2 regions of the Marilutibacter maris genome follow, and region 1 is predicted to be linked to the other one. Evidence: riboswitches for the same ligand, from Rfam matches in the RefSeq annotation. Region 1 holds a riboswitch; the other holds the start of a gene.
The links. A riboswitch is a leader RNA that binds a small molecule or an ion and turns the genes downstream of it on or off. The one in region 1 is predicted to bind cobalamin.

Region 1 (10,929 bases):
CTTGGAGTCATGGCAGGCTTGGACGGGCGCCGGAGGCACGAACTGCCGATAATAGCAGTCCGGGCCAACCTGGCCTTAATCGAAGCCGAGGCCCCTGACCGCATGAGCGATGCAACCCCCGCATTGACCGCCACCGTCCCCGACAGCGCTTCCGGGCGCCGCTTCGACGCGGTGCTGGCCGAGCTGTTCCCGGACTACTCGCGCTCGCGGCTGGCGGCCTGGATCAAGTCCGGCGACGCCCGTCTCGACGGTCGCCAGGTCCGTCCGCGCGACCCGGTGCGTGGCGGCGAGACGGTCACCGTGAAGGTGATCGAGGAGGTCCAGACCCACTCGCAGCCGGAGGACATCCCGCTGGAGGTGCTGTACGAGGACGAGCACGTCATCGTGATCGACAAGCCGCCGGGCCTGGTCGTCCACCCCGGCGCCGGCAACCCCGCCGGCACCCTGGTCAATGCCCTGCTGCACCGCGATCCGGCGCTGGACAAGCTGCCGCGCGCCGGCATCGTCCATCGCCTCGACAAGGACACCTCGGGGGTGATGGTGGTCGCCCGCACCCTGGTCGCGCATACCGCGCTGGTCGAGCAGCTGTCGGCGCGCGAAGTGCACCGCCAGTACCTGGCGGTGGTGGTCGGTGCGATGGTTGCCGGCGGCACCGCCGACGCTCCGATCGACCGCCATCCGCGCGATCGCATCCGCATGGCGGTGCGCGAGGACGGCCGCGAGGCGGTGACCCACTACCGCCTGCGCGAGCGTTTTCGCGCCCACACCCTGGTCGAGTGCCGGCTGGAAACCGGCCGCACCCACCAGATCCGCGTGCACATGGCCCACATCAAGTACCCGATCGTCGGCGATCCGATGTACGGCGGTCCGCTGAAGTTGCCCAGGGGCGCCACCGCGGAGCTGGTCGAGGCCCTGCGCGGGTTCCGTCGCCAGGCCCTGCACGCCCAGACGCTGGAGTTCGCCCATCCGGTCAGCGGCGAGGCGGTGCGCTGCAGCGCGCCGATGCCCGCGGACATGCGGGCGCTGGTGAAGGCGCTGCAGGACGACAGCCGCGCCGCCGCCGAGGCCGGACGCTGACGTGGCCGCGGCAAGGTCCTGGCCGCGGCCATGGCTGGAGGCCGACTGGCCGGCGCCGGCGGGCGTGCGCGCCTTGACCACCCTGCGCCATGGTGCCGGCGGCTCGGCGCCGCCGTTCGACAGCTTCAACCTCGGTCTGCGCTGCGGCGACGACTCCGCCAGCGCGATCGCCAACCGCCGGGTCCTGGGCGAGTTGGCCGGGTTGCCGTCGTCGCCGTGCTGGTTGCGCCAGGTCCATGGGACCCGGGTCGAGCGGCTCGACGCCGGGCCGGCCGGCGCCGATGAGCCGGAGGCGGACGCGGCGGTGACCGCGACCGTCGGGACCGTGGTGGCGATCCAGACCGCCGACTGCCTGCCGGTGTTGTTCTGCGCCGACGACGGCGGCGAGGTCGCCGGCGCCCACGCCGGCTGGCGCGGTCTGGCTGCCGGTGTGCTGGAGGCCACGGTCGCGGCGATGCGCACGCCGCCGGCGCGGCTGCTGGCCTGGCTGGGGCCGGCGGCGGGGCCGCAGGCCTATGAGATCGGCGCCGAGGTTCGCGACGTCTTCGTCGGCGCCGATGCGCAGGCTGCCGAGGCCTTCACTCCGACCCGCGCGAGGCACTGGCGGGTCGATCTGTACGCACTCGCGCGGCGGCGCCTGTGCGCGGCGGGGTTGGACGCCGGACGCATCCATGGCGGCGGCCTGTGCACGATCTCCGATCCGCAACGGTTCTTCTCGCACCGCCGCGATGGCCGCAGTGGCCGCATGGCCTCGCTGGTGTGGATCGCACCGGTTGCCGGCGCGGATGCATGAGCCGTCGGCGGTGCTGGTCTATGCTGCCCGACCGCCGTCCCACCGGCAGCCCGCAGTCCCGGGAGTCGCAATGAGCATCCCCCACGAACGGCGCCGGTCCGCACGGTCTGGACCCCACCGCCCTCACGGAGCACGTCGATGAGCACGTCCGCCGCGCGCCCACGCTGGTTCGTCGCCGGCGACCTCAACGGCTTCTTCGGCCTGGTCGTCGACAACCTGTCGATCCTGGGCTTCATCGCCGCCGCCCTGGTCGGGATCTTCGGGTTCCCGGCCGAGGTGGTGTTCACGCGGATGTTCCCCGGCACCGCGTTCGGGGTGCTGGTCGGCAACCTGATCTACACCGCGATGGCGCGCCGGCTGGCCCTGCGCAGCGGCCGCGACGACGTCACCGCGATGCCGCTGGGCCTGGACGCGCCGACCAGCATCGGCATGGCCCTGCTGGTGCTCGGTCCGGCCTTTGCCGGCTTCAAGGCCCAGGGCATGGACGAGGCCGTCGCGGCGACCGCGACCTGGCAGCTGGGCATGGCCTCGCTGATGGTGATGGGCACGCTGAAGCTGGTGCTGTCCTTCGCCGGCGACGCGATCACCCGGCTGGTGCCGCGCGCGGCCCTGCTCGGATCGATCGGCGGCGCCGCGCTGATGTTGCTGGGTTTCCTGCCGCTGATCGAGACCCTGCGCTCGCCGGTGGTCGGCTTCGCCACCTTCGGCCTGCTGCTGTACGTGCTGGTCGCGCGCGGGCCGTTGCCGGTGCGGATCCCGGGCGTGCTGCTGGCCTTCATCGTCGGCACCGCGCTGTACTACGGGCTCGGCCTGGCCGGGCTGGGCGCGCCCGGGTTCCGGGTGCCGGACGCGCTGCCGCTGGCGTTGACCCCGCCGTGGCCGGGCCTGGGCTTCGTCGACGGTCTGCCGTACACCGTGCCCTACCTGTCGCTGCTGCTGCCGTTCGGCCTGCTGATGGTGGTCGGCGGCATCAACGTCGCCGAGAGCGCGCGCGCCGCCGGCGACGACTACCGCACCCGCGACGTGCTGCTGGCCGAGGCGGTCTCGACCCTGGTCGCCGGTCTCTGCGGCGGTGTCGCCCAGACCACGCCGTATATCGGTCAGCCGGCCTACAAGCACATGGGCGCGCGCGTCGGCTACACCCTGCTGACCGGCCTGTTCGTCGGCATCGGCGGCATGCTCGGCATCGTTTCCGGACTGGTGCAGTGGCTGCCGCTGGCGGTGCTGGCGCCGATCATCGTCTACGTCGGCCTCGACATCACCGTGCAGGCCTTCCACAGCACCCGCCGCGAGCACGCGCTGGCGGTGGCGCTGGCGTTCCTGCCGGCGATCGCCTACCTGCTGGTGATCAAGCTCGGCAATCCGGCCTTGATCGAGCCGGCCCGCTTCGCCGAGCTGTACGCGCACGGCGAGGGCAGCGGCCTGCCGGAACTGGCGACGATCGTGGTGCTGGGCAACGGTTTCATCATCACCGCGATGCTGTGGGCCTCGGCCCTGGTCGCGATGGTCGAGCAGCGGATGCGCCTGGCCGCCGCCTGGTGGCTGCTGGCCGCGGTGCTGACCCTGTTCGGCGTCATCCATTCGGTGCATCCGCAGGGCGGTGTCTACCTGCCGGGCGCGTTGGAGGGGCTGGCGCGCACGATCGCCTGGCAGTTCGCCGCCGGCTACGCCGCGCTGGCGCTGCTGCTGGGGTTGTTGTCGTTGCAGAAGCACAAACCGGGCGCCTGATCCGTTCCCGATGGAGGGGCGCCGGCCATGCTTCGCGCGGCGGGCGAGAGTGAAACAGGCGTGACCAGGGGGAGTATCCGGATGCATCCAACCGTGTTCCAGCAGGTGCTGCGCGCACCTTTCTTCAATCTGCCCGAGTCGCTGCGCGCGCTGCATGGGATTCGTGGCGATGGCGTCTGGGTGGGCCGGGCCACGGTCGAGCGCGGTCGCAATCCGTTGGCGTGGCTGTGCGCGGTCGCGACCCGTCTGCCGCCGTCGATGACCGATGTGCGGACCCGGGTCGAGTTCAGCGCCGACGGCGATCGCGAGATATGGCGTCGCGATTTCGGCGGCCGCAAGATGGTGTCCACGCTCTACTGCCGCGACGGCCTGTTGTGCGAAAGACTGGGGCTGGTGCAGTTCCGGTTCGCCCTGCATGCGTGGGACGGCACGATCTTCTGGAACGTCGACGGCGTGCGGCTGCTCGGCCTGCTGCCGCTGCCGGCCGGGCTGTTCTCGGGCGTGCAATGCCGCGAGCGCGAACGCGAAGGCCGCTATGAATTCGAGGTCGAGGCGAAACTGCCGCTGATCGGGCGGCTGATCCGCTATCAGGGTTGGCTTGAACCCGGGGGTTGCCTCGAACCCGGTTGATATCCGGACCGCCGATGCTCGAGTTCCCTGGTCCGCGTCTCGACCGCGAAACCGTCGAGTGCCGACAGGTATTCGTCCAGAGTGAACAGATCCAGGCAGGGGCCGGCGCCCGCGCCGGCCAGCTCGCCCCGCGCCAGCTTCCGTGCCAGTACGATGGCCGCGGTGCACGGGACCTGCGGACCGTCGCCGTCGCGCAGGATCATCTGCCAGCGCAGCGACAGTGCATCGCCGCTCTCGCCGATCCCGTGCATGTCCACATGCATCAGGCCGGTGTCGGAGCCGGTATCGAGCCAGCGCTCGCTCAGTCGCAGCAGCGGGCCGGCCCACGGCTGCAGGCCGGGCAGCAACCGCGCGCGCACGGCCCAACTGCCCAGCCAGAGACCGAAGTGCATCCGCCGCAATTCCAGTCCGGCACGGAAGTCGCAGTGTCCCAGCGACGGATAGCGGGCCGGCAACACATCCAGGTCGGGTACCTCGCAGCGGGCCAGCCAGCGCGTGCCGACGCCGGGCAGCCCCAGCCTGCGCAGCGATTGCCAGCCGTGGACCGTGCGACGCCTGCCATGCAGCAGGGCCGGGTAGGGGCGGCCGACGTAGCCGAGGATCGCGCGCGTGGTCGCCAACCCGCGCGGCGTGCGGTTGCCGGGGGATATCCCGGCCTCGACCGCGTCGAGGCGGGTGAAGCGGTGCAGGTGGGCCTCGATCACCGCCGCGCTGAGGCCGGGCACGCTGCTGGCGCCGCTGACGGCGCGAAGACCGGCGGCCTTCGCCTCATCCTCCAGCGCGGCGAATCCGGCGACGAAGGCGCGTGCATCGGCCAGGTCGATGTAGTGCGCGCCGGCCCGCAACGCCGCGCGGGCGACCGCATAATCCTGTCCCTGGAACGGGCCGGCGGTATGGATGACCAGGCCGGGCCGCCGTTGTTCGAATGACTGCGCGACCGCCGCATCGTCGCTGGCGTCGAGCCGCAGTGGACGCATGGTCCGGCCGCAGGCGCCGCTGGCGTCGATGAAGCGGCGGGCACGGTCGCCATCGCGCCCGGCGACGAGGATCTCGAAGCCGGCATCCGCGGCCAGTGTGCGGCTGATGCGGCCGCCGAACTGCCCGTAGCCGCCGAGGATCAGGATGCGCATGCGGCCATGGTAGGGGAGAACCGGGCGATATCCCCGCGGCGGCGTCCGGGCCCGGCGGCCGCGGTCCGGTTGCCGCGGGGTATCACGATCCCTGAACGGCCGCTGCCGCATCCTTGAACCTCGCTTGAATCGCCCGCCGCGCGACCGCATTTCGATGCCATCGCGGCGTTGGCGCCGCCCACGATTCCAAGGGGTTTGCAGATGCGGATGGACAAGCTGACATCGCGCTTCCAGCAGGCGATCGCCGATGCGCAATCGCTGGCGGTCGGGCGCGACAACAACGTGATCGAAGCGGTGCACCTGCTGGCGGCGCTGATCGACCAGCAGGGCGGCGGTACCCGACCGCTGCTGGCGCAGGCCGGCGTCAACGTGCCGCTGCTGCGCGAGCGGCTCGGCGAGGCGCTGGACAAGCTGCCGAAGGTCTCCGGCCAGGACGGCAACGTCTCCGTCGGCAACGACCTGGCGCGCCTGCTCAATGTCACCGACAAGCTCGCCCAGCAGCGGGGCGATGCCTTCATCGCCTCCGAACTGTTCCTGCTCGCCGCGCTGGACAGCGGCACCGAGGCCGGCAAGCTGCTCAAGGCGGTCGGCGCCGACAAGGCACGGCTGGAGGCGGCGATCGACAAGGCCCGCGGCGGCGAATCGGTGCAGTCGGAGAATGCCGAGGACCAGCGCCAGGCGCTGGAGAAGTACTGCGTCGACCTGACCGCGCGCGCCGAGTCCGGCAAGCTCGATCCGGTGATCGGTCGCGACGAGGAGATCCGTCGCACCGTGCAGGTGCTGCAGCGCCGGACCAAGAACAACCCGGTGCTGATCGGCGAGCCCGGCGTGGGCAAGACCGCGATCGTCGAGGGCCTGGCCCAGCGCATCGTCAACGGCGAGGTCCCCGAGGGCCTGCGCGGCAAGCGCGTGCTGGCGTTGGACATGGGCGCGCTGATCGCCGGCGCCAAGTTCCGCGGCGAATTCGAGGAGCGGCTGAAGGGCGTGCTCAACGACCTGGCCAAGAACGAGGGCCAGGTGATCCTGTTCATCGACGAGCTGCACACCATGGTCGGCGCCGGCAAGGCCGACGGCGCGATGGACGCCGGCAACATGCTCAAGCCGGCGCTGGCGCGCGGTGAGCTGCACTGCATCGGCGCGACCACGCTGGACGAGTACCGCAAGTACGTCGAGAAGGACGCCGCGCTGGAGCGTCGCTTCCAGAAGGTCTTCGTCGGCGAGCCCTCGGTGGAGGACACCATCGCGATCCTGCGCGGACTGAAGGAGAAGTACGCGGTCCACCATGGCGTCGAGATCACCGATCCGGCGATCGTCGCCGCGGCGACCCTGAGCAACCGCTACATCGCCGACCGCCAGCTGCCCGACAAGGCGATCGACCTGATGGACGAGGCCGCCAGCCGCATCCGCATGGAGATCGACTCCAAGCCCGAGGAGCTGGACCGCAAGGAACGCCGGCTGATCCAGCTGAAGATCCAGCGCGAGGCGCTGAAGAAGGAGAAGGACGACGCATCGAAGCAGCGCCTGGCCGATCTGGAGTCCGAGATCGCCACGCTGGAGCGCGAGTTCAACGATCTGGAGGAGGTCTGGAAGGCCGAGAAGGCGACCCTGCAGGGCGCGACCCGGGTCAAGGAGCAGATCGAGCAGGCCAAGCTCGAGCTGGAGGCGGCGCAACGTGCGCAGGACTTCGCGAAGATGAGCGAGATCCAGTACGGCGCGCTGCCGGAGCTGGAGAAGCAGCTCAAGGCCGCGCAGGAGGCCGAGAAGACCGGCTTCACCCTGCTGCAGGACAAGGTCACCGCCGAGGAGATCGCCGAGGTGGTCGCGCGCTGGACCGGCATCCCGGTGTCGAAGATGCTGGAGGGCGAGCGCGAGAAGCTGCTGCAGATGGAGGATCACCTGCATGCGCGCGTGGTCGGCCAGGACGAGGCGATCCGGGTCGTCTCCGATGCGGTGCGCCGTTCGCGCGCCGGCCTGAGCGATCCCAACCGCCCGAGCGGTTCGTTCCTGTTCCTCGGGCCGACCGGCGTCGGCAAGACCGAGCTGTGCAAGGCGCTGGCCGAGTTCCTGTTCGACTCGCCGGACGCGATGGTCCGCATCGACATGAGCGAGTTCATGGAGAAGCACGCGGTCAGTCGCCTGGTCGGCGCGCCTCCGGGCTACGTCGGCTACGAGGAGGGCGGCTACCTGACCGAGGCGGTGCGCCGGCGCCCGTACAGCGTGATCCTGCTCGACGAGGTCGAGAAGGCGCATCCGGACGTGTTCAACATCCTGCTGCAGGTGCTCGACGACGGACGCCTGACCGACGGCCAGGGGCGCACGGTCGACTTCCGCAACACCGTGATCGTGATGACCTCCAACCTCGGCAGCCAGATGATCCAGGAGTTGTCCGAGGACGATTCCGCGGAGGGCTACACCAAGATGAAGGCGGCGGTGATGGGGGTGGTGCAGAACCACTTCCGTCCGGAGTTCATCAACCGGCTCGACGACATCGTGGTGTTCCATCCGCTGGGCAAGGCGCAGATCCGCGAGATCGCGAAGATCCAGCTCGCCGGACTCGACAAGCGCCTGGCCGAGCGCGGCCTGCAGCTGGAGCTGACCGACGATGCGATCGCGCTGCTCGGCAATGTCGGCTTCGACCCGGTCTACGGTGCGCGTCCGCTCAAGCGCGCGATCCAGCAGCAGTTGGAGAACCCGTTGGCGCAGCGGATCCTGGCCGGCGAGTTCGTGGCCGGCGACACCATCGTCGCCGATGCCGAGGGCGGCCAGCTGGTATTCCGCAAGGCCTGATCCCGACGCCATCGGGGGATGTCCGCGACGGCCCGGTTTCCCGGGCCGTTCGCATGTCCGGGGGCGGGCTCCGGGCTCATGCCGAAGGCTTGTTCCGCCATGCGCCATCGCATGGTGGGAGGGGCCCGGCTTGCTGCTAGACTGGCGCCCGCCTGAGGTGACCGTCGCCCCGACCGGGACGGCGGTTGAAACGGGAATCCGGTGCGCCGGACCGCCTTCCACGCCCGTGGACGCGCGGCCGGCAATTCCGGAGCTGCCCCCGCAACGGTAGGCGAGGCAAGGTCCGCATACGGCCACTGTGCTTGACGCATGGGAAGGCGCGGACCGGGAGCCGGCGACGACAGTCCGCCCGCTCCACTCGCGAGCCCGGAGACCGGCCCCGGGCATGACCCGACATGCGGTGGGCGATGTCACGGGCTGCGCACTTGCCGCGCGCCGACTCGAACACGCCTCCCGTCCGTCGACGATGTCCCATGCCATCCGCGCGGGCAGGCGCGGTGAAGGAGTCCGTGTGCGTTGTTGCAATACCGTCGTGTTCCGTCGTCGCGCGCTCGCCGCGGCCTGTGCCCTGGTGTTCCCGGGCGCCCTGCTGGTTTCAGCCCCGGCCCTGGCCGAAGGCGCCGCCACCGATCTGGATGGGGTCGTCGTCACCGCCACCCGCACCGCGCAGACCCAGGACCAGACCCTGGCCGCGGTGACGGTGATCGACCGCGAGCAGATCGAGCGTCTGCAGCCGCCGTCGCTGCCGGACTTGCTGCGCGGCCGTGCCGGCATCTCGCTGGCCAACAACGGCGGCCCCGGCAAATCGACCTCGCTGTTCCTGCGCGGGACCGAGTCCGATCACGTGCTGGTGCTGGTCGACGGTGTGCGCATCGGTTCGGCCACCAGCGGCAGTGCCGCCTTGCAGGACATCCCGGTCGAGCAGATCGAGCGCATCGAGATCGTGCGCGGCCCGTTCTCCAGTCTGTACGGCTCGGAGGCGCTGGGCGGCGTGGTGCAGATCTTCACCCGGCGTCCGCGCGGTCCGTTCGAGCCCAGCGCGATGCTGGCGGTCGGTAGTCAGGACAGCCACCGCGCCTCGGCGGGCGTGGCCGGCAAGGGCGGCGACGGCTGGTACTCGGTGCAGGCCGCGCACGAGACCACCGAAGGCATCAACGCCTACCGCGGCACCCGCAACTTCGACCCGGACCGCGACGGCTACCGCAACAGTTCGCTGAGCGTGCAGGGCGGCTACCGTTTCGGCGAGCGCTGGGACGGCGACCTGCGGGTGTTCCGCGCCGAGGGCCGCAACGAGTACGACGGCGGACCGGCGAGCGAGGCCGATACCGTCCAGCAGGCGGTCGGCGGCCGCCTGAGCTACAGCACAGGGCCGGGCTTCAAGCTCACCGCCAGCGCCGCTACCAGCGCCGACCTGAGCGACAACTATTTCGACGGCGCGTTCTCATCGCGCTTCGACACCCGCCGTCAGCTGGCCGGACTGCAGGCCGACATCGGCGCCGGCGGCGGACTGCTGACGCTGGGATTCGACTGGCAGCGCGACGAGGTCGAGGGCACCACCGACTACGCGACCGACGTGCGGATCAATCGCGGCGCATTCGCGCAGTGGCAACAGACGTTCGGTACGCAATCGCTGCAGGCCAGCGTGCGCCGCGACGACAACGCGCAGTTCGGCGGCAAGACCACCGGCAGCGTGTTGTGGGGCTGGGACATCACCAACGCGCTGCGCCTGACCGCCAGCGCCGGCACCGCGTTCAAGGCGCCGACCTTCAACGAGCTCTACTTCCCCGGCTACGGCAATCCGGCGCTGGGGCCGGAGTCCTCGCGCAGCGTCGAGATCGGCCTGCGCGGCGAACACGGCTGGGGTCGCTGGTCGCTCAACGCCTACCAGACCCGCATCGACGACATGATCGCCTACGACGCCGACCTCGGTCAGTTCGGCGGTCCCAACAACATCGACCGTGCCCGCATCCGTGGCCTGGAGGGCGTGCTGGGGACCACCGTGGCCGGCTGGGAGCTGGCCGCGACCGCGACCCTGCTCGACCCGGAGAACGACGCCGACGTGTCCGGCTACCGCGGCAACGTACTGCCGCGACGGGCCAGGCGCAGCGGCCGCATCGATCTGGACCGCGGTTTCGGGGCGCTCAGCGTCGGCGCCTCGGTCACTGGCGCGGGCGCGCGCTACGACAATCTCGCCAACACCCGCCGGATGGGCGGCTACGGCCTGACCGACCTGCGCGTGGGCTACGCGCTGTCGCCGGCCTGGCAGCTGCGGCTGTCGCTCGACAACGTGTTCGACAAGCGGTACGAGACCGCGACCTTCTACAACCAGCCCGGCCGCCAATGGCTGCTGAGCCTGCGCTGGCGCCCGAACGACTGAGCGCCCCGCATCACGGCCATGGAACGGCCTTCCACCCACCTCGACGAGGCCCGCCATGAAGCCGTTTTCCAGACCGATGAACCTCGCCCTGTTGTCCGCGTTCGCCGCGCTGATGGTGGCGACGCGTTTCAACCATTTCGGCGACGCACTGCACCTGCCCGACGCCTCGATGGCGCTGTTCTTCCTCGGCGGCCTGTACCTGCGCCGGCACTGGCAGTTCGTCGCCCTGCTGGCGCTGGCGGTCGCGGTCGACTGGGTATCGATCGAGTACGCCGGGGTCAGCGACTTCTGCGTCACACCCTCGTATGCGTTCCTGCTGCCGGCCTACGCGGTGCTGTGGTACGGCGGCCGTCTGTACACGCCGAGGCTCGACGGACGAATCGGTCCGCTGCTGGGCGCGGCCGGCG
Region 2 (10,929 bases), 440 kb from region 1:
CGCAGACCAACAAGTTCTTCGACAACATGCCGCAGCCGCCGGTCGCGATCAGCTCGCAGGTCGCGCGAACCGAGCAGTGGAACGACTCCGGCGAGGCGGTGGGCACCTTCGTCGCGGTCAACGGCACCGACGTCACCACCGAGTCCGGCGGCGTGGTCCGCGCGATCGAGTTCACCGCCGGCCAGCCGGTCGCCTCCGGCGCGGTGCTGGTGCGGCTGAACACCGCCAACGAGGAGGCGACCCTGAAGTCGCTGGAAGCCTCCGCCCGCCTGGCCGCCGCCCAGCGCGACCGCTGGCAGCAGCTGTCCCGCGACCAACTGGTCTCCAAGGACGAGGCCCAGCAGCGCGCCACCGCCGCCGCCACCGCGCAGGCGCAGGTCGACGCGCAGCGCGCGCTGATCGCGCAGAAGACCATCCGCGCGCCGTTCTCCGGCGAGCTGGGCATCCGCAAGGTCAACCTCGGCCAGTACGTCTCCCCCGGCACCGCGATCGTCAGCCTGCAGCAGCTTGATCCGATCTACCTCGACTTCACCCTGCCCGAGCAGCAGATGGGCAAGGTCGCCGAGGGCGGCACGGTGCAGGCCTCGGTGGACGCCCTGCCGGGGCAGACCTTCGAGGGCCGGATCACCGCGATCGAGCCGCAGATCGACCCCAGCACCCGCAACTTCAAGGTGCAGGCGACCTTCGACAACCCCGACCGCAGCCTGCGTCCGGGCAGCTTCGCCAAGGTCGGCTTCGCGACCGGAGCCCAGCACGACGTGGTGGTCATCCCGCAGACGGCGGTCAGCTTCAATCCCTACGGCAATGCGGTGTTCGTGATCGGCAAGACCCCGCGCGCCGAGGGCGAAACCGACATGCAGGGCAATCCGCTGACCGGCGACAAGCTGACCGTGAGCCAGCGCTTCATCACCACCGGCGCGACCCGCGGCGACCTGATCGCGGTCACCGACGGCCTCGAGCCGGGCGAGGAGGTCGCGACCAGCGGACTGTTGAAGCTGCGCAACGATGCCGAAGTCACGATCAACAACAAGGTGAAGCCGGCCGCCGACGAGCAGCCGGCTCCCGAGAACCGCTGACGTACCCGCCGTCCGGGCCCGCCGAAGCCCGGACGGCACGCTCGAGCAAACCCGGTTGATCGCTGCGAAGCCCGTCCGCGGGCCTCGCCCCCACACCAGCCCTCCCCCGCCCGCGGGACAGGGACACACGCGAAACCCTCTCCCGCCCGCGGGAGAGAGGGAGAAGCCCAGCGATGAAATTCACCGACATCTTCATCAACAAGCCGGTACTGGCGATCGTCCTCAATCTGTTCATCCTGCTGTTCGGCCTGCGCGCCTACAGCGAGTTGAACGTGCGCCAGTACCCCGAGCTGCGCAATGCCGTGATCAACGTCAGCACCACCTACTTCGGTGCCGACGCCGACCTGATCGAGGGCTTCATCACCACCCCGCTGGAACGCGAGATCGCCAGCGCCGAGGGCATCGACTACATGACCTCGACCAGCTCGGCCGGGGTCAGCACCATCCAGGCCTACATCCGCCTGGACCAGGACCCGAACGAGGCGCTCACCCAGATCGCGGCCAAGGTCAACAAGATGCGCGGCCAGCTGCCGCCGGAGTCGGAAGACCCGGTGATCGATCTTCAGCAGGGCCAGCAGATCGCGGCGATGTACCTGTCGTTCGCCAGCGAGACCCTCAACAACAACCAGATCACCGACTACCTGACCCGGGTGATCCAGCCCAAGCTGGTCACCGTGCAGGGCGTGCAGCGCGCCGACATCCTCGGCGCCGGCACCTTCGCGATGCGGGTATGGCTCAAGCCCGACCGCATGACCGCGCTGCAGATCACCGCCAGCGACGTTTCCAATGCGCTGCAGTCCAACAACGTGCTGGCCGCGGTGGGTTCGACCAAGGGCCAGATGGTCGCGATCGACATGACCGCCGAGACCGACCTGCGCACGCCGGAGGAGTTCCGCCGTCTGGTGATCCGCGAGCAGGACGGCGCGATCGTGCGCCTCGGCGACGTCGCCGACGTGGTGCTGGGTTCCGAGAGCTACGGCACCTCGGTGCGGATGAACGGCGAGGCGGCGACCTTCGTCGGCATCTACGTCTCGCCCGACGCCAACTCGCTGGACGTGATCAAGGACGTGCGCGTGCTGTGGGACGAGCAGATCGTTCCGCAACTGCCGCAGGGCATCAAGGGCACCATCCCCTACGACAGCACCGAGTCGATCCAGGAGGCCATCGACGAGGTGGTCAGCACCATCGTCGAGGCGGTGATCATCGTGATCGTGGTGATCTTCCTGTTCCTGGGGTCGCTGCGCAGCGTGCTGATCCCGGCGGTGACCGTGCCGCTGTCGCTGGTCGGCGCGCTGTTCCTGATGCTGCTGATGGGCTTCACCATCAACCTGCTGACCCTGCTGGCGATGGTGCTGGCGATCGGCATCGTGGTCGACGACGCGATCATCGTGCTGGAGAACATCCATCGCCACATCGAGGAGGGCATGAGTCCGCATGCCGCCGCGCTCAAGGGCGCGCGCGAGCTGGCCTGGCCGGTGGTGGCGATGACCACGACCCTGGTCGCGGTGTACGTGCCGATCGGCTTCCAGGGCGGCCTGACCGGCGTGCTGTTCACCGAGTTCGCCTTCACCCTGGCCGGTTCGGTGCTGCTGTCGGGCGTGATCGCGCTGACCCTGTCGCCGATGATGAGCGCGAAGATCCTCAAGCCGCACGATCCCGAGCACCCCAAGGGCAAGCTTGAGAACTGGCTGGACGAGAAGTTCGAAGTGCTGCGCCTGGCCTACCAGCGTCGCCTGCACGGCGCGCTGGAGACCAAGTCGGTGCTCGCGGCGTTCGGTGCGATCACCTTCCTCTCCTGCGTCTTCCTGTACATGACCGCGCCGAAGGAGCCGGCACCGCTGGAGGACGAGGGCTTCATCTTCTCGATCGCCAGCGCCGACCCCTACGCGACCCTCGACTACGTGGAGCGCTATACCGAGGAGATCACCGCGATTTCCAAGACCGTGCCCGAGGTCGACGGCTACTTCCTGTTCAACGGCGGCTTCGGCGGCAGCGGCGGCGGCGCCAGCCCGCAGGCGATGGCCGGCTTCGTGCTCAAGCCGTGGAGCGAGCGCGACCGCTCGACCAACCAGGTGCTGCAGCAGACCCTGCAACCGCAGATCAGCCAGGTCACCGGCCTGAACGTGTTCGCCCTGGTCCCGCCCTCGCTGCCCAGCGCCGGCGGCGACGGTGGCGGCGAGTTCGTGATCGGCGGCGTCGGCGAGCTGAGCCAGTTGTCGGAGCTGGCCGACGCGATCCTGGAGCGGGCCTACGCGAGCAAGCGCTTCATCTTCCTCGACAAGGACCTGAAGATCGACAAGCCGCGCATCGAGGTCGCCATCGACCGCGACAAGGCGGCCACGCTCGGCATCGAGATGCGCACGCTGGCGGCCGACATGGCGGCGCTGCTGTCGGGCGGCTACACCAACCGCTTCGCGATGCAGAACCGCTCCTATCGGGTGATTCCGCAGGTCCAGCGCAGCGATCGCCTCAACGCCAGCGACCTTGAGAACTACTACACCCGCACCCGCGACGGCGAACTGATCCCGTTGTCGACCGTGGTGACGCTGAAGGAGAGCACCCAGCCGCAGTCGCTCAAGCGCTTCCAGCAGTTGAACGCGGTGGCGATCACCTTCGCGCCGCGTCCGGGCGTCAGCAAGGGCGAGGCGCTGAGCATCCTCGAGGAGGCCGCGAACGAGGTGCTGCCGCAGGGCTACAGCGTCGACTACGCCGGAGAGTCGCGCCAGTTCAAGCAGGAGGGCGCGGCGATGCTGGTCACGATGGGACTGGCGCTGATCGTGATCTTCCTGGTGCTGTCGGCGCAGTTCGAGAGTTTCCGCGACGCCCTGATCATGCTGCTGACCGTGCCGATGGCGATCTGCGGCGCGCTGCTGGTGCTCAACGTGCTGGCCCTGGTCGCCAACATCCTGAGTTTCAGCGGCATCGAGGCGTTCCCGGGGATGAGCATCAACATCTACACCCAGGTCGGCCTGGTGACCCTGGTCGGGGTGATCTCCAAGCACGGCATCCTGATCGTGGAGTTCGCCAACAAGCTGCAGATCGAGCAGGGCATGTCCAAGCGCGATGCGATCGAGCACGCCACCAGCATCCGTCTGCGTCCGGTGCTGATGACCACCGCGGCGCTGGTGTTCGCGATGATCCCGCTGCTGATGGCCAGCGGCCCGGGCGCGGCCTCGCGCTTCTCGATGGGCACCGTGATCGTCTCGGGCATGAGCATCGGCACGCTGTTCACCCTGTTCGTGCTGCCGGCGTTCTATCTGTACCTGGCACGTGATCACTCGGCGCAGCATGCCGACGGGGAAGAGAAGGCCCCGGCGCTGAATCCGGCACCGCAGCAGGGCTGAACGGCATGACCGCCCGGGCCGCGTCGCCGCCGGCAATGGCGGGGCGCGGCCCGGGCTTTTTTGTGGGCGCCTGAGGTCGCGCCCTGCCGATGTCAGGCGGGCGCCAGCAGGGGCGAGACGTCCAGCGCCACCGTCGGCAACGCCGCCAGGTCGCGCAGATGCGGCACCCGTCCCAGGCACGGCGCCGGCAGGCGCGCCTGCAGCAGCCGGAAGTTGTCGTCGGCGCGCTGCATGTCCGGGTCGATGTCGTTGGCGATCCATCCGGCCAGGCGACGGCCGTCGGCGGCGATCGCGCGCGCGCTCAGCCGCGCATGATTGATGCAGCCCAGCCTCAACCCGACCACCAGCACCACCGGCAGGTCCAGCGCGCGGACCAGGTCGACCTGGTCCAGGCTCGCCGACAACGGCGCCGCCCAGCCGCCGACCCCCTCGACCACGACCCGATCGGCGGCCGCGGCCAGGCGCGCATAGGCGGCGGCGATCGCCTCCAGTTCCAGTTCGACCCCGGCATCGGCCGCGGCCAGCTCCGGCGCCAATGGCGCCGGCAACGCGTACGGATTGACCTCCGCGTAGGGCGGCCGCGGGTCGCTGGCCGCCTGCAGCAGCAACGCGTCCTCGTTGCGCCAGCCGTCGGGGCTGGGTTCGCAGCCGCTGGCGACCGGCTTCATCCCGCTCGCGCGCAGGCCTTGCGCCCGCAGCGCATGCAGCAGGCAGGCGCTGGCGACCGACTTGCCGATACCGGTATCGGTGCCGGTGACGAAGACGCCGATGGCGGTGGCGGCGGACGGGGCGGTCTCGAAGCGATGTTCTTGGGCGGTCATGCTGATCCTGAACACAGCGCGGCGCGCTGCTAAACTCCGGGAATGTTCGCCGCTACCACCCTGACCGGCAACAAGCCGGAACAGTACGCCCAGCTGGCCGACCAGGCCCGCGGTCTGCTCCATGGCGAGCACGACCGCATCGCCAATGCCGCCAACCTGGCGGCACTGGTGTTCAACAGCCTGCCGGACCTGAACTGGGTCGGCTTCTACTTCTTCGATGGCAACGAGCTGGTGGTCGGGCCGTTCCAGGGCCTGCCGGCCTGCGTGCGCATCGCGGTCGGCAAGGGCGTGTGCGGCACCGCCGCGCAGACCGGCCAGACCCAGCGGGTCGACGACGTCGACGCCTTTCCCGGCCATATCGCCTGCGACGCGGCCTCGCGCTCGGAGCTGGTCGTGCCCCTGTTCGCGCGCAACGGCGACCTGCTCGGCGTACTCGACATCGACAGCCCGCTGCGGGGCCGTTTCGAGGCCGACGACCAGGCCGGTATCGAAGCGCTGGCGCGACTGTATACCGACGCCCTGGAGCCGGAGCCACACGGATGAGCCTGCCGAAACTGCGCAACATCGGTCCCAAGAGCGCGGCCTGGCTGCGCCAGGTCGGCCTGCACAGCCGCGAAGACCTGGAGGCGGCCGGTCCGGTCGAAGCGTTCATGCGGATCAAGCGGGCCGGCTTCAAGCCGACCATGAACCTGCTCTACGCGATCGAGGGCGCGCTGTGCGACTGCCACTGGCAGGAAGTGCCGGACGCGCGCCGGCAACAGCTGGTCGCCGAAGCCGAGGCCGCGATCGAGCAGTTGCCGCCGCCGCGCTACAAGCCGGCCGCCGCGCCGGTGCGGACCACGGTGCTGACCGCCGACACGGTCGAACTCCCGCCCGCGGATCCCGACGAAGGTAGCGACGGCAACGACGCAGAGCCTTGACAGCGGCGTGCGACTTGATGGCCTTCCCCGGGAGGGCCCCATCGCGGCTCACGCCGCTCCTACGAGGATCCGGTTCGTCTCGGTCTCGGGTCCAGGCCGTCTGGATGGAAGGGAACCCAACCCGCGTCGTGAAGCTCGATCGCCCATGTAGGAGCGGCGTGAGCCGGTGATCCCCGGGCTGCGCCCGGGAATCCCCAAAGTTTGCTGCGCAAACCTTGGGCCCCACCGTTGCGCTGCCACCCCCCCATTCGTGCCTGCAGCACGAATCGCCCCCTCACGCAGGGGGCTGGGTCTATGCGTTCATGCCGCAGGACCGGCGGAAGCACGGAAAGCCCCCCGGCAGGAAAGCAGGCCGCGAGGGCGGAGATGCCGCCCTTCTCTCGCTCCTCGCTTCTCCCCCCTCACTTCTCCTCTTTCCCCCTCACTTCCGGCCTTTTGGCGTACACTGCGCGCGCTTCGAGGTGACCCGGCCCGCGCCACGTGCGCGAACGGGTTGAAACGGGAAGCCGGTGACCTGCCACGGTCGGACCTCGCCAACGAGGCCCGGCCGGCATGCAGCAGTCCGGCACTGCCCCCGCAACGGTAAGCGCGCCAAGGCTCCGACATCGGCCACTGTGCATCGCACGGGAAGGCGTCGGCGCCGGGATTCCGGACCGCACGGTCCGGGTCCAGCCGCAAGTCCGGAGACCGGCCTCGTCGCCGGGGTCGCGCCGATCGCGCGACGCCACGACTGATTGCGATGCGGAGGGCGTCGCGGCGGCGATGCCGGCCCTGGCCGGCGGTCGAGGCCCTCTCCTTCCGCGCGCCCCGTAACGCGATGCGCAGGCGCCCCCTGCGTGCTGGAGAGAGCCGATGCACCCCAAATCCCTGACCCTGGCCGTCGCCGCCGTCCTGGCCGCATCCGCCGCGCCGCAGGTCCACGCCCAGCAGGCGACCGAACTGGATGAAGTCGTGGTCACCGCCAACCGCACCGCGGTCAGCGTCGACGACACCCTGGTCCCGGTCGAGGTGATCGATCGCGCCACCATCGAGCGCAGCCAGGCCCGCGACCTGACCGACCTGCTGCGCGGTCGCGCCGGCATCTCGATCGCCAACCAGGGCGGCACCGGCAAGCTCAGCACCCTGTTCCTGCGCGGCAGCGAGTCCGACCACGTGCTGGTGCTGGTCGACGGCGTCCGCATCGGTTCGGCGACCTCGGGCCTGGCCTCGTTCCAGGACCTGCCGCTGGCGCTGATCGAACGCATCGAAGTGGTGCGCGGCCCGCGCTCGAGCCTGTACGGCAGCGAGGCGATCGGCGGCGTGATCCAGATCTTCACCCGGCGCGACCGGGAAGGCCTGAACCTGCGCGCCAGCGCCACCGTCGGCAGCAACGACTACGCCGAAGGCAGCGCCGGCATCGGCGGCCGCAGCGGCGGCGCCTGGTTCGGCATCGACACCGCCTACACCAACACCGAGGGCTTCGACGCCTGCAGCGGCCGCGGCCCGGATCCGTCGATCCCGTTCGACTTCGGTGCCGGCTGCTTCACCGACGAGCCCGACCGCGACGGCTACCGCAACCGCTCGCTGTCGGCGCGCGCCGGCTACGACGTCGGCGACACCTTCGCGTTCGGGGCGCATGCGCTGCGCGCCGAGGGCCGCAACGAGTACGACGGCAGCTTCCAGAACCTGTCCAAGGTGACCCAGCAGGTACTTGGCGCCAACGCGCGCTGGACCCCCAACGAGGTCGCCACCGTCAGCCTGAACCTGGGCCGCAACACCGACGCCTCCGACAACTACATGGATGGCATCGATGTCGGCTACTTCGACACCGACCGCGACAGCGCCACCCTGCAGGGCGACTTCAGGTTCGCCGGCGACCATCTGTTCAGCGTCGGCCTGGACTGGCTGCGCGACCGCGTCGACAGCAACACCGCCTACGATGAGACCTCCCGCGACAACCGCGCCGCCTTCGTGCAGTACCGCGGCCAGTTCGCCGCGGGCAGCCTCGGTCGGCAGTCGTTCGAGGCCAGCCTGCGCCGCGACGACAACGAGCAGTTCGACGGCCATACCACCGGCAGCGTCGCCTGGGGCCTGGGCTTCGGCGGGAACTGGCGGCTGACCGCCGGCTACGGCAGCGCATTCAAGGCGCCGACCTTCAACGAGCTGTACTACCCGTTCTTCAACAACCCGAATCTGCGTCCGGAGGAATCGCGCAGCTGGGAGCTGGGTCTGGCCTACGACGGCGCCGCCCTCGACTGGCGGATCGACGCCTTCAGCACCCGCGTCGACGATCTGATCGCCTACGATGCGGCGCTGTTCATGCCCAACAACATCGACGAGGCGCGCCTGCGCGGCGCCGAGATCGGCCTGGACACCGAGCTGTGGGGCTGGAGTGTCGATGCCAGCGCCAGCTTCGTCGACAGCGAGAACCGCAAGGGCTTCCATGCCGGCAACGAGCTGCCGCGCCGTGCCCGTCGCAGCGCGCGCATCGATCTCGATCGCGCCTTCGGCGACCTGCGCCTGGGCGTGACCGGTGTGGCCGAGAGCGGCCGCTACGACGATGTCGCCAACAGCGTGCGGGTCGGCGGTCATGCCAGCTTCGATCTGCGCGCCGAGTATGCCGTCCACCCCGACTGGACCGTGCAGGCCCGCGTCGCCAACCTGTTCGACCGCGACTACCAGACCGTCGACTGGTACAACCGGCCGGGCCGCGAGTGGTTCCTGACCCTGCGCTACGCGCCGCGCTGAGGCGCGGCTGGAACAGGGTCCCGGGTGAGATCATCGGCCTCGCCCGGGCTACCCACCGCGACGCAACGGACGCGCGGATCCAGTCATGGTTGCCCCCGTAGGAGCGGCGTAAGCCGCGATCCCCGGGCTGCGCCCGGGAATCCCCAAAGTTTGCTGCGCAAACCTCGGGCCCCGCCGGTGCGCTGCCACACCCCCATTCGCGCCCGCGGCGCGAATCGCCCCCTGACTCAGGGGGGAACGATATCCGGCTGCGCCCGGATATCTCCCAAAGTTTGCTGCGCAAACCTCGGGCCCCGCCGGTGCGCTGCCACACCCCCATTCGCATCTGCGATGCGAATCGCCCCCTGACTCAGGGGGGAACGATATCCGGTTGCGCCCGGATATCTCCCAAGGTTTGCTTCGCAAACCTCGGGCCCCGCCGTTGCGCTCCCACACCCCCATTCGCATCTGCGATGCGAATCACCCCCTGACTCAGGGGGCTGGGGCCATGTGACAGACAAACGCTCTTCGTAGGAGCGGCGTGAGCCGCGATGCTTTTCTGCAAGGCTCCCGAGGGTGGCCAGCGACTGTGGAGCTGGCGCGCGTGCGTTCGCGCCGTCCGGGCCGGGAGCTGCCCGCACTGGTATCCTGAGAGGTCTCCCCGAAACGCCTCGCCGGCCAGCCACGCATGTCAGCCAACGCCGTCAACAGCAAGCACCGCAAGCCCCTGCCGGGGACCGAACTGGACTATTTCGACGCCCGCGAGGCGGTCGAGGCGCTGCAAGCCGGCGCTTGGGCGACCCTGCCCTACACCTCGCGCGTGTTCGCCGAGAACCTGGTCCGGCGCGCCGACCCGGCGCGGCTGGACGACTATCTGCGCCAGCACATCGAGCGCCGCCGCGACCTCGACTACCCGTGGTTCCCGGCACGCGTGGTCTGCCACGACATCCTCGGCCAGACCGCCCTGGTCGACCTGGCCGGCCTGCGCGACGCGATCGCCGACAAGGGCGGCGATCCGGCCGCGGTGAACCCGGTGGTGCCGGTGCAGCTGATCGTCGACCACTCGCTGGCGGTCGAGGCGCCGGGCTTCGACAAGGACGCGTTCGAGAAGAACCGTGCGATCGAGGATCGCCGCAACGAGGACCGCTTCCACTTCATCGACTGGACCAAGCTGGCCTTCCGCAACGTCGACGTGATCCCGCCGGGCAACGGCATCATGCACCAGATCAATCTGGAGAAGATGTCGCCGGTGGTGCACGCCGACCGCAGCGGCGACGGCCGCGGCCTCGCCTACCCCGACACCTGCGTCGGCACCGACAGCCACACCCCGCACGTGGATGCGCTGGGGGTGATCGCGATCGGCGTCGGCGGCCTGGAGGCCGAGAACGTGATGCTCGGCCGCGCCTCTTGGATGCGTTTGCCCGACATCGTCGGCGTCGAACTGGCCGGCCGCCCGCAGCCGGGCATCACCGCGACCGACGTGGTACTGGCGCTGACCGAGTTCCTGCGCCAGCAGAAGGTGGTCGGCGCCTATCTGGAATTCCGCGGCGAGGGCGCCGCGGCGCTGACCCTCGGCGACCGCGCGACGATCTCCAACATGGCGCCGGAGTACGGCGCGACCGCGGCGATGTTCTTCATCGACGACAACACCCTCGACTACCTGCGCCTCACCGGTCGCGACGATGCCCAGATCGCGCTGGTGGAAACCTACGCCAGACAGGCCGGGCTGTGGGCCGACGCCCTGGCCGATGCGCAGTACGAGCGCGTCCTGCACTTCGATCTGTCGACGGTGACCCGCAACATGGCCGGCCCGTCCAACCCGCACCGGCGCCTGCCGACCTCGGCGCTGGGCGAGCGCGGCATCGCCGGCCACCTCGACGCCGCGCTGCGTGAGGAAGCGGCGGGCAGGATGCCCGACGGCGCGGTGATCATCGCCGCGATCACCAGCTGCACCAACACCTCCAACCCGCGCAACGTGATCGCCGCCGGCCTGCTGGCGCGCAACGCCAACGCCCGCGGGCTGATGCGCAAACCCTGGGTCAAGACGTCGCTGGCGCCGGGC

Region 2: it holds a riboswitch for cobalamin, as region 1 does, so the genes downstream of both, btuB (TonB-dependent vitamin B12 receptor) here and btuB (TonB-dependent vitamin B12 receptor) in region 1, are expected to answer to the same signal.

What each region holds. Positions count from the first base shown of each region.
Region 1 covers NZ_CP029843.1:3,135,063-3,145,991, reverse strand. Annotated here, with positions in the region: gene C9I47_RS13905 (outer membrane protein assembly factor BamD) at 1-11, opposite strand, end outside; gene rluD (23S rRNA pseudouridine(1911/1915/1917) synthase RluD) at 103-1,077, shown strand; gene pgeF (peptidoglycan editing factor PgeF) at 1,079-1,870, shown strand; gene C9I47_RS13890 (SulP family inorganic anion transporter) at 2,009-3,598, shown strand; gene C9I47_RS13885 (DUF4166 domain-containing protein) at 3,680-4,228, shown strand; gene C9I47_RS13880 (saccharopine dehydrogenase family protein) at 4,186-5,358, opposite strand; gene clpB (ATP-dependent chaperone ClpB) at 5,560-8,145, shown strand; cobalamin riboswitch at 8,284-8,541, shown strand; gene btuB (TonB-dependent vitamin B12 receptor) at 8,612-10,522, shown strand; gene C9I47_RS13865 (hypothetical protein) at 10,578-10,929, shown strand, end outside.
Region 2 covers NZ_CP029843.1:3,579,067-3,589,995, forward strand. Annotated here, with positions in the region: gene C9I47_RS15450 (efflux RND transporter periplasmic adaptor subunit) at 1-1,076, shown strand, start outside; gene C9I47_RS15455 (efflux RND transporter permease subunit) at 1,250-4,420, shown strand; gene bioD (dethiobiotin synthase) at 4,513-5,241, opposite strand; gene C9I47_RS15465 (GAF domain-containing protein) at 5,284-5,784, shown strand; gene C9I47_RS15470 (TfoX/Sxy family protein) at 5,781-6,161, shown strand; cobalamin riboswitch at 6,604-6,871, shown strand; gene btuB (TonB-dependent vitamin B12 receptor) at 7,014-8,888, shown strand; gene acnD (Fe/S-dependent 2-methylisocitrate dehydratase AcnD) at 9,556-10,929, shown strand, end outside.